DNA from 2 places in the Telluria mixta genome. Region 1 is predicted to be linked to the other one. Evidence: predicted binding sites of a transcription regulator. Region 1 holds the regulator's gene; the other holds the start of a gene.

What was found. The regulator LexA, encoded in region 1, represses DNA repair genes until DNA is damaged. The targets are predictions, from matches to a motif close to ACTGTATNNNNATACAGT.
Region 2: the regulator LexA is predicted to act here: its motif matches at 2,277-2,294, upstream of dinB (DNA polymerase IV).

Annotation. Positions count from the first base shown of each region.
Region 1 covers NZ_CP119520.1:3,759,533-3,765,106, reverse strand. The annotation lists gene P0M04_RS16745 (replicative DNA helicase) at 1-3, opposite strand, end outside; gene rplI (50S ribosomal protein L9) at 114-566, opposite strand; gene rpsR (30S ribosomal protein S18) at 612-902, opposite strand; gene priB (primosomal replication protein N) at 945-1,235, opposite strand; gene rpsF (30S ribosomal protein S6) at 1,263-1,646, opposite strand; gene lexA (transcriptional repressor LexA) at 1,932-2,597, shown strand; gene P0M04_RS16715 (class I SAM-dependent rRNA methyltransferase) at 2,653-3,288, opposite strand; gene P0M04_RS16710 (tetratricopeptide repeat protein) at 3,363-4,163, opposite strand; gene P0M04_RS16705 (cystathionine gamma-synthase family protein) at 4,229-5,470, opposite strand; gene purF (amidophosphoribosyltransferase) at 5,555-5,574, opposite strand, start outside.
Region 2 covers NZ_CP119520.1:2,258,351-2,263,924, forward strand. The annotation lists gene P0M04_RS10065 (S8 family peptidase) at 1-448, shown strand, start outside; gene P0M04_RS10070 (S8 family peptidase) at 587-2,203, shown strand; gene dinB (DNA polymerase IV) at 2,322-3,398, shown strand; gene P0M04_RS10080 (recombination-associated protein RdgC) at 3,487-4,383, shown strand; gene P0M04_RS10085 (catalase) at 4,420-5,574, opposite strand, start outside.

The DNA of each region.
Region 1 (5,574 bases):
CATGGCCGGCATTATACCCGTTCCCGATCAGGCGCTGAAATCATTGGTGAGTTTCCAAAAACAAAAAAGCCGGGGCAACCCCGGCTTTTCTCATTCTGACAACAGAATGTATCTTAGGCGGCTTCGCCCACGACAGCGATGGTGATTTCCACCACGACGTCGGTGTGCAGAGCGACCGACACCGGGTGCTCGCCGGTGGTCTTCAGCGGACCGGTCGGCATGCGCACTTGTGCCTTTTCGACGGCGAAACCTTGCTTGGTCAGGGCTTCGGCGATGTCGAAGTTGGTCACGGAACCGAACAGACGGCCGTCGACGCCGGCTTTCTGGGCGATGGTGACGGTCATGCCGTTCAGCTTGTCGCCCTGGCCTTGAGCGGCAGCCAGTTTCTCGGCAGCTGCTTTTTCCAGTTCGGCGCGCTTGACTTCGAACTCGGCCACGGCAGCCTGCGTTGCGCGGCGGGCCATTTTTTGCGGGATCAGGAAGTTACGAGCGTAACCATCTTTGACCTTGACGACGTCGCCCAGGTTGCCGACGTTGACGACTTTTTCCAGCAGGATAACTTGCATTTTATTCTCCAGTAATCTGACTATGCTTGCGGTCGCGACCGACGATTAAGCGTTGTGCAGGTCGGTGTACGGCAGCAGAGCCAGGTAACGGGCGCGCTTGATGGCGGTGTCCACTTGACGCTGGTAGTGAGCCTTGGTGCCGGTCAGGCGTGCCGGCATGATCTTGCCGTTTTCCTGGACGAAATCCTTCAGGGTGTCGACGTCTTTGTAGTCAACCTGTTCCACGCCTGCAGCGGTGAAGCGGCAGAATTTCTTGCGCTTGAACAGCGGGTTCTGCTGTTTACGCTTCTCTTTGAGCTTAGCTTTGTTTTTGTCGAACTTTTTACCGAATGCCATTTTGAGGCTCCTGTATCTATCTATAAACGTGCCCGCAAACTTTTATGCGGCACTGAAATCAATGATGTGAAACACCAGGCTTTTGCTGTGACGGCTTTTCCTGGCCAAGAATCCGGTGAAGCGGTACATCGCGCCCAACTCGGCATTGGCAAATCGTCCCGAAATCTCGCCCGCGGCAACCGCGGGAATCTCGAATTCGACCTGCCTGTCCAGCCTCGCTTCCGTCTGCGTCGATCCGTGTTGCAGGATGCCGCCCACGATGGGGATGCCGGCCGGGGTGTAGCGCAGGACGTCGCGTTCCAGAATGCTTGCGACCAGGGACAGCTTGTTCACTTACAGCCTGATGCTCCCGCGAGAGATTTAGGCTGCTGCGGCCGGAGCGGCGGCCTGCTCGGCGCGGTGGCTCTTGGCTGCGTCTTCGCGCTGGACCGACTTCATCATCGGCGACGGTGCGGTTTCAGCTTTCTTCATCTTCACGGTCAGGTGACGCAGCACGGCATCATTGAATTTGAATGCGGTTTCCAGCTCGACCAGGGTCTCGTTGTCGCACTCGATGTTCAGGCAGATGTAGTGTGCCTTCGGCAGCTTCTGGATCTGGTAAGCCATTTGACGACGGCCCCAATCTTCGACGCGGTGGATGTTGCCGCCGCGCGAGGTGACCGTGGTCTTGTAGCGTTCGATCATCGCCGGGACCTGCTCGCTCTGGTCCGGGTGGACGATAAACACGATTTCATAATGACGCATGAAACACTCCTTAAGGACGTTTAAACAAATGCCCACCTCGGCGTCAAGACGAGTGTGGGAAGGGAAAGCCCAACATTATAACAGCAAAACCGTCAAGTGCTCAATGGGGCAGCGGCACGCAGTGCGTGGCGCTGCGAAAAACGTTGGACGTGCGCTGCGTACCGCACCGCAAAAGGTTGTAGACGTGCACTGCGTACCGCACCGCAAAAAAACTTTGAAATCCCCTTGCGCGCGGCGCAATACTGTACAAAAATACAGTCTGACCCCGTACCAACGAAGACAAACATGCTTAAGCTCACCGCACGGCAAGAACAGATCCTCAACCTGATCAAGGAAGCCATCGACAACACGGGCTTCCCGCCGACCCGCGCCGAAATCGCCCAGGAGCTTGGCTTCCGCTCGGCCAACGCCGCCGAGGAACACCTGCAGGCCCTTGCGCGTAAAGGCGCGATCGAAATTTCCCCGGGTACCTCGCGCGGTATCCGCCTCGTCGGCCAGTCCGTCGAATCCAAGGCTGCCGCTGCTGCCGCGGTGCCTGCCTTCGTACCGCCGATTCCGCCGAACCTGATGTCGCTGCCGCTCGTCGGCCGCGTCGCCGCGGGCTCGCCCATCCTCGCCCAGGAACACGTCGAAGCGACCTATTCCGTCGACCCGGCCATGTTCTCGAGCAAGCCCGACTTCCTGCTGAAGGTCAGGGGCTGGTCGATGCGCGACGCCGGCATCTGCGATGGCGACTTCCTCGCCGTCAAGAAGGTCGACAGCGCGAAGAACGGCCAGATCGTCGTGGCCCGCATCGGCGACGAAGTGACGGTCAAGCGCTACCGCAAGACCGGTACCACGATCGAACTGCTGCCGGAAAACCCGGACTTTTCCGTGATCACCGTCGATCCGCAGGCCGACGAGTTCGCACTGGAAGGCCTGGCGGTCGGACTGCTGCGGTCCTGGCACTAAGCTTCCACCTGCACACAGGCCCGCGTCATGCGGGCCTTGTCGTTTTATCCTTCGCTCAGCGCGGATAGACGAAACCGGTACGGATATCGGTCGGCAGCAGCCGGCTGCCGTCACGTACCATCAGGCGCTGCGGCGGCTCGTCGCCGGCCAGGGCACGCCAGATGACAGGTAGCCCCTCCCCTTTGCGCAACAGCTCGTCGCTACGTTCGAATACGTTGGGGCAACCTGTGGCCGCGAGCAGCGCCTGCACGATGGTCACCTTCCACGCGTCGACACCGGCAGCATTGAACTGGCACACCAGGTAACCGGCGGTCCCGCCATAGCTGTGCACCATGAGCCCGGGCAGACCGTCTTTTTCGCCGTCGATCACCAGCACCAGGGCTTGCGGATCGGCGCCACGCACGGCAACGGCGCGCCGCGCGACCGCAGCCTGCACGCGACGCTTCATCATGGCGTGATCGACCGGTTCGTCCTCGCGCAGGGTCCAGACGCGGGCCGCGATCTGCGACTTCGCGTTGTAGGCCGCGCGCGCCAGAAACTGGCGTGCCGACGACTGCACGATCGCCGTGACACCGGGCTTGCCGCGCTCCTGGGGCCGCCCCTCGACCTTCTCGATGGCGGACAGATAAATCCAGGGGTCGCCGGACAGCAGGCTTTTTTCCTTGCCCTGTTTGATGGTGATGATGAGCATATGCAGACTTCGTTTTCAGGAGCCGAATGATACAGCAAGGCGTTATCGCCTCCGGCGTCTTCCTGCCATCGCCATCACTTGCCGTCGTCGCGCGGCGGTGCGTTCTTGACCATCTCGTTGTGTTCCTTGACGTAGGCCTCGGTACCCGCGCGCCATGCGTCGAAGTCGGCGATGACCAGCCGGCCGGCCACCTTCGTGTCTTCCGCCAGGCGGTCGCCGACCTCCTTCAGGTGCGCGTTCGCCTTCTCCGTCTCGTCCTTCGTCATCAGCTTCGTGATGTCTTCCGGGATCCGTTTCGTGAGCGGCAGCGACGCATTCAGCTGTTTCACCCAGCGGTTATGGCAGGCTTCCCAGTCCTTCATCTTGCCGCTGTAATAGTCGATTTCCTCGTTGACCTTGGACATGGCCGGGAAGCGCGGCGCCGGGCAACGGTAGTCGTTGGTGCGCAGGTCCGAGCCGTCGTATTTCGCGATCCAGTAGTCGAGGTCGGCGCGCCGCGCCTCGCGCTGCTTCATCAGCTCGAGCGACGCGATGGCGACGGCATTGCCCTTCGCGGCCGCCTTCTGGAACCACTGCGCGGCCTTGTCCATGTCGACGCTGCCCGCCTCGCCGTAGAAATACATTTCGCCCAGGTGCTGCTGGGCCATCACGTTGCCGGCGTTCGCCAGCTTCGTGTATTTCGCCAGCGCTTCCGGATACGATTTCTTCGCGAACAATGCGTCCGCTTCCGCCTGCTCGGCGGCCGCGTTGGCGGACGACGGGGCGGCGGCGGCCGGCTTCGCGGCGGCGCCTTTCGCAGGGGATTTGGCGCCGGGCTCGGCGGCGAATGCGACACCGCCGCACAGCAGTGCGGCGCAAAACAGGGCAGTCTTCATGGGGCGTGCAATCTACGGATCGGTGATTGGGAACAGGACGATCATAACCGCAGCGCCCCGCCCGCTCAACCGTTCAGTGCGTCGCCAAAATCGGCGAGCAGGTCGGCCGTATCCTCGATCCCCACCGACACGCGGATCAGCGATTCCGCGATGCCCATGCTGGCGCGGCGCTCCGCGCCCATCTCGAAGAAGATCGTGTGCGCGACCGGGATGACGAGCGTGCGCGTGTCGCCCAGGTTCGACGCCGGAATCGCGACCTTCAGGCGGTTCAGGTAGTCGAAGCAGTCGATCCCCTCTTTCAGCTCGAAGCTGAACAGCGAACCGTAGGCGCGGAACTGTTCGCTTGCCAGCTTGTGCTGCGGATGCGATTCGAGGCCCGGGTAGTAGACGGCGGCCACGCGCTCATCCGCCTCCAGCATGCGCGCCAGCGCCAGCGCGTTCGCGCTGGTGCGCTCCATGCGCAGCGCGAGCGTCTCGGCCCCGACCGCGATGTGGTGCGCCGCTTCCGGTGCCAGCGACGCGCCGAAGTCACGCAGCGATTTGGCGCGCAGTTGCGCCATGCCTTGCGCGGCCGGCGGCTGTTTGCGGAAGTTGTCGGCGATGTTCGGGAACGCGGACCAGTCGAACAGGCCCGTGTCCGTCAGCGCGCCGCCCAGTGCCATGCCGTGGCCGCCGATCGACTTCGTCAGCGAGTTCACGACGAGGCCCGCGCCGACCGCCTTCGGACGGAACAGGTAAGGCGTCGTCATCGTGTTGTCGACGACGTACAGGATGCCGCGCGCACGGCACAGCTCGCCGATGCGAGCCAGGTCCGCGATCTGCGTACGCGGGTTGGCGATCGTCTCGACGAACACGAGGCGCGTGTTCGGCTTCAGTGCCGCTTCGACATTGGCGACATCGGTCGCATCCACGAACGACACCTCGGTGCCCTGCGCGGCCACCGTGTTCCACAGGCTGTTGGTATTCCCGAACAGGAACGACGACGACACGACGTGGTCGCCCGCGCGCAGCAGCGCCTGCGCGAGCGCGCCGATGGCGGCCATGCCGGTGCCGAAGCACAGCGAGGCGACGCCGTCTTCCATCTTGCTGATCTTGTCTTCCAGCGCGCTGACGGTGGGGTTGCCCTGACGGCCGTAGCGGAAGCCCGGTTCCTTGCCCTGGAAGACGGACGCGAGCTGGCGCGCGTCCGTGTAGCCGAAGGCGACCGACGTGTGGATCGGCTTATGCAGCGAGTTGTGCTCGATCGACTTCTTGCGATCGTTGTGCAGGATGGTGGTGGTGAAGCCGTAGTTGGGTTTGTCGCTCATGGTGTCGAAATGAAAACGGGCGCCTTGGGCGCCCGATAATGCAATACAGCGCCGGCGCGAACAGCACTACGCCGGCGTCCGGGCTCATTCCGCCGCGACGGGCG
Region 2 (5,574 bases), 1.5 Mb from region 1:
CAGCTGCTCGGGCTGCGGCACCGGTATCGTGGACGCCTCGGCCGCGGTGGATGCGGCGGCCGGCACGGGTGGCGGTACGGGCACGACGATCTCGGAAACGGAGTCGAACAACACGATCAGCACGGCCAACGGCGTGACGACGTCCGGCACGACGGTCAATGCCGCGATGGGCAGCTCGACGGACACGGATTATTTCTCTGTCCAGCTGCCGGCCGGTAAAACCCTGAGCGCGACGATGACGCCGAACTCGAGCTCGGACTACGACCTGTACATCTATAACAGCGCAGGCACCTTGCTGGCACGTAGCGAGAACGGCACGGGCAGCGCGGATACCGCCACGTCGTCCAACACGGGCTCGTCCACGGTGACCCGTTATGTGCGCGTCGTGTATTACAGCGGCGGCACCGGTTCGACCAGCGGCAAGTACACGCTCAAGCTGACCTGGTAATGCGTTATAACAGGGCTAATAACCGTTAAAATTCAATTACTTAACGAAATTTTCCTGTTGTAAAAACCCCGAAGAACGGCCCCATGCGGGCCGTTTTTCGTTACGCTGCACAGTTCGGTTCTCTGAAAAGGATGCAGCATGACGCAGCGCCACAAGATCTCTTCTCTGTTGAAAATCTGTGCAGCGGCCCTCGTTGCCGCCGGTATCGCCGGCCAGGCCACGGCGCAGACCAATCCCTCCGTCGTCCAGACCGACCGCATCATCGTCAAGTACAAGGGCGACAGCGACACGTCGAAGACCGGCGTGGCTGCACGCGGCATCGACCGCGCGCGCCAGGCCCTGATCGACCGCGCCGGCCAGACCTACGGCGCCACGATGCGCGCGCTGCGCGCGACGGCGAACGGCGCGAACGTCCTGCAACTCAACCGCACGATGTCGCTCGACGAGGCGCGCCAGCTGGCCGCCGAACTGAAGTCGCGCGACGCCAACGTCGAGTACGCCGAGCCGGACCGCATCATGGTTCCGCTGGCGACCCCGACCGACCCCAGCTATACCCAGCAGTGGGACCTGTACGAAGCCACCGGCGGCATCAACGCGCCCGCCGCCTGGGACAAGTCGACCGGCGCCGGCATCAACGTGGCCGTGATCGACACCGGCTACCGTCCGCACGCGGACCTGTCGGGCCAGATCCTGCAGGGCTATGACTTCATCTCCACGACCACGATCGCCAACGACGGCAGCGGCCGCGACACGGACGCCAGCGATCCGGGCGACTGGGCCCCGGCCGGCAGCTGCGGCACGGGCATCCCGGCCGCGGACAAGGCCTCGAGCTGGCACGGCACCCACGTGGCCGGCACGATCGCCGCGAAGACCAACAATGGCCTCGGCGTCGCGGGCATCGCGTACAACGCGAAGATCGTCCCGGCGCGCGTGCTGGGCCGTTGCGGCGGCTACACGTCGGACATCGCCGACGCCATGGTCTGGGCCTCGGGCGGCACCGTGACCGGCGTGCCGGCCAATGCGAACAAGGCACGCGTGTTGAACCTGTCGCTGGGCGGCACCGGTGCCTGCGACACGACGACGCAGAACGCGATCAACAGCGCCCGTTCGCGCGGCGCCGTGGTCGTCGTTGCGGCCGGCAACTCGAACACGAATGCGATCAATTCGAACCCGGCCAACTGCTCGGGCGTCATCACCGTCGCCGCGACGAACCGTGCGGGCGGCAAGGCCTCGTATTCGAACTACGGTACCAATGTGACGATCTCGGCACCGGGCGGCGACAACGGCGCCGGCATCCTGTCGACCCTGAACTCGGGCACGACCACGCCGGCATCGGACAACTACGCGTACTACATGGGCACGTCGATGGCGACGCCGCACGTGGCCGGTGTCGTCGCGCTGATGCTGTCGGCAAATCCGAACCTGACGCCGGATGATGTGGCCGCCAAGCTGAAGTCGACGGCGCGCGCCTTCCCGGCCGCGTGCTCGGGCTGCGGCGCCGGCATCATCAACGCGGCCGCCGCCGTGAACGCGGCGCTGGGCTCGACGACCACGACGACGACCCCGACCTGGACTTATTGCGCCGCCGAAAACGGCACCTGCTCGTTCACCGGCACCCGCGACGTGCGCTACGGCACCGCCACGAGCTTCGTGACGAAGACCTTCACCGGCTCGGTGAAATGCTCGAACGCGGTGTTCGGCGACCCGGCCCACGGCGTCGTCAAGTCGTGCAGCTATTCCAGCGCCACCAAGTAATTGCTCTCAACCCGCCGCCGCATCCCCCGCGGCGGCGGCGTTCCCCCTTGCACTATTCCTAATTCCCAGCGATACTGTATGCAATTACAGTAGTCGCTCGGCGCGGGCGACCGCCACCGTGAACGCCCCCGTCCGCAAGATCATCCACTGCGATTGCGATTGTTTTTACGCATCCGTCGAGATGCGCGACGACCCGTCCCTGCGCGGGCGGCCGCTGGCCGTCGGTGGGCGGGCCGAGCAGCGCGGCGTGATTGCCACCTGCAACTACGAGGCACGCCGCTACGGCATCCATTCGGCGATGGCGACGGCGCAGGCGGTGAAGTTGTGCCCGGACCTGATCCTCATTCCACCGAACATGGAAAAGTACCGGGTCGCGTCGCGCCAGATCATGGACATCTACCGCGACTACACGGACCTCGTGGAGCCGCTGTCGCTGGACGAGGCCTATCTCGACGTGACGAACTCGCCGCACTGCAAGGGCAGCGCGACCCTGATCGCCCAGGAAATCCGGCGCCGCATTCATGAAACCGTCGGCATCACCGCGTCGGCCGGCGTGGCGCCGAACAAGTTCGTGGCCAAGATCGCCAGCGACTGGAACAAGCCGGACGGGCTGTTCCTCGTGCGCCCGGATGAAGTGGATGCGTTCGTTGCCGTCTTACCGGTCAAGAAATTGTTCGGGGTAGGGAAGGTGACGGCCGCGAAACTGCATCGCCTCGGCGCGCAGACGTGCGGCGACCTGCGCGACTGGAACATGGACAAGCTGCAGCAGCACTTCGGCTCGTTCGGCGCGCGGCTGTACGACCTGTGCCGCGGCATCGACGACCGCGACGTGAATCCGGTGCGCGAGCGCAAGTCGATCAGCACGGAGGAGACGTACACGCCGGACGTCCCCGACCTGGAAGGCTGCCTCGCGCTGCTGCCCGACCTGTACGAGCATCTGCTCGGCCGGATCAAGCGCAACAATGCCGAAAAATTCATCAATAAATTGTTCGTAAAGATCAAGTTTGCCGACTTCCAGCGCACGACCGTCGAGTGTGTCGGCTACGCGCCGAACATGACGACGTTCCGTCACCTGATGGAGACAGGATGGCTGCGGGCGAGCCGTCCCGTGCGGCTGCTGGGCGTCGGCGTGCGCCTCAGCGACACGGAAACCGTCGAGCAACTGAGCTTGTTTGACGAACGTGCAACACATTAAAAAACCGATCCAACGACGTGAATCTTGCCGCTGGTCAGCGTGTAGAATGTCGTTCCTTTGAAATACTGAGATAACCGAAAGCAACGTTATGTGGTTCAAGAATCTTCAGATCTACCGCCTGCCCGCACCGTGGAATTTCTCCCCTGAACAGATGGAAGAGGCCCTGCAGTCGCAGGCGTTCACGCCCGCCAGCAGCAACGAATTGCTGCGCCAGGGCTGGGATTCGCCACGCGGCAACGGCAAACTCGTTCACGTCGTCAACAAGCAGATGCTGATGATGCTGGGCACGGAAAAGAAATTGCTGCCGAGCTCGGTCATCAACCAGGTGGCCAAGGCCAAGGCCGCCGAGCTGGAAGAGCAGCAGGGCTTCCCGCCGGGTAAAAAGGCGATGAAAGAACTCAAGGAACGCGTGGCCGACGAGCTGCTGCCGCGCGCGTTCTCCATCCGCGGCAACGTGTGGACGTGGATCGACCCGGTCAACGGCTGGCTCGTCGTCGACGCCGCCAGCCCGAGCAAGGCCGACGACGTCATCAAGCTGCTGCTGAAGGCCGTGGACAAGCTGCCGCTGGAATCGCTGCGCGTGCAAAAGTCGCCGGTTGCCGTGATGACGGGCTGGCTGGAATCGGACGAGGCGCCGTACAACTTCACGATCGACCAGGACACGGAACTGCGCGCCACCGGCGAGAGCAAGGCCGCCGTGCGCTACGTGAAGCACTCGCTGGACCCGGAAGACATCCGCCGCCACATCGCCAACGGCAAGCAGTGCACGCGCCTGGCCATGACGTGGAACAGCCGCATCTCGTTCGTGCTGACCGAGCAGCTGGCCGTCAAGGGCATCAAGCCGCTGGACGTGATCAAGGAAAACGAAACCATCACCTACAGCGATGACGAGCGTTTTGATAACGACATCATGCTGATGACCGGCGAACTGGCCAAGATGCTGACCGACCTGGTCGAGGCGCTGGGCGGCGAAGCCAAGGCGTAAGCAAAAACGGCCCGGACGTTCATCCGGGCCCCTGTTTTATTTTGCCGACGCCACTTCCTCCGTGGTCGCCGGTTCCTTCTTGCCGCCGCCGCTTTCCGGCTGGCCGCTCGTGTAGGTCGAGCCCGGGCGATTCTCGCCCGGCGCCGGCTTGCCCGGCAGCGGTTGCAGCGCCTTCGCCTTTTCCAGGTCGATGCCGGCAACCTCGGCCACGCGGCGGCCGTAATCCTCGTCGCAATGCCACAGGTGCCACACCATGCGGAGCTGGATCACTTCCGGACATTTCTTGAGGTCGTTGCCGACGTTGTTGACGAGGTCGTCGCGCTCCCAGTCCTGGAACGTGCGGTAGCGGTCGCCGGCCTGCTTGTAGTCGTCGGCCGTGCGGCTCGTCTGGTAGCGGCCCAGGTGGCCCTCGACGTGCTGGTGGTAATCCTTCTCCGGCTGCGGCGCTTCGCCCAGGCCACCCAGCAGACTCGGTTCGTAGTTGATGTGCTTGTCCTCGCCGCCGGTGTCTACATAAAAGGTCATCTGGCCGTCGCGCTGGTTGGTCTTTGCCTGCGCCTTTTCTTGCGGGGCATTGATCGGTAGCTGAAGATAGTTCGGACCGACGCGGTAGCGCTGCGTGTCCGAGTACGACAGGGTGCGGCCCTGCAGCATCTTGTCGTCCGAAAAGTCGATGCCGTCCACGAGCACGCCTGTGCCGAAGGCCGATTGCTCGGTTTCAGCGAAGACATTGTCCGGGTTCTTGTTGAGCACCATGCGGCCGACGGGCAGCAGCGGGAAGCGGTCTTCCGGCCACCGTTTCGTGTCGTCCAGCGGGTCGAATTCCAGCTCCGGATGCTCGCCGTCGCTCATGATCTGCACGCAGAATTCCCACTCAGGAAAGTCGCCGCGCTCGATCGCGTCGTACAGGTCGCGCGTGGCGTGGCTCGTGTCGTGTGCCTGGATTTCCGCGGCCTGCTGGCTCGTCAGGTTGCGCACGCCCTGTTTCGGCTGCCAGTGGAATTTGACGAGGTGGGCAATGCCCTGGTCGTTCACGAGTTTATACGTGTTGACGCCCGAGCCTTCCATCTCGCGGTAATTGGCGGGAATGCCCCATGGGCTCTTGACCCACGTAACCATGTGCAGCGCTTCCGGGTGGCTGCAGATGAAATCGTAGAAGCGCCACGGCTCCTGCTGGTTCGTGACGGGATC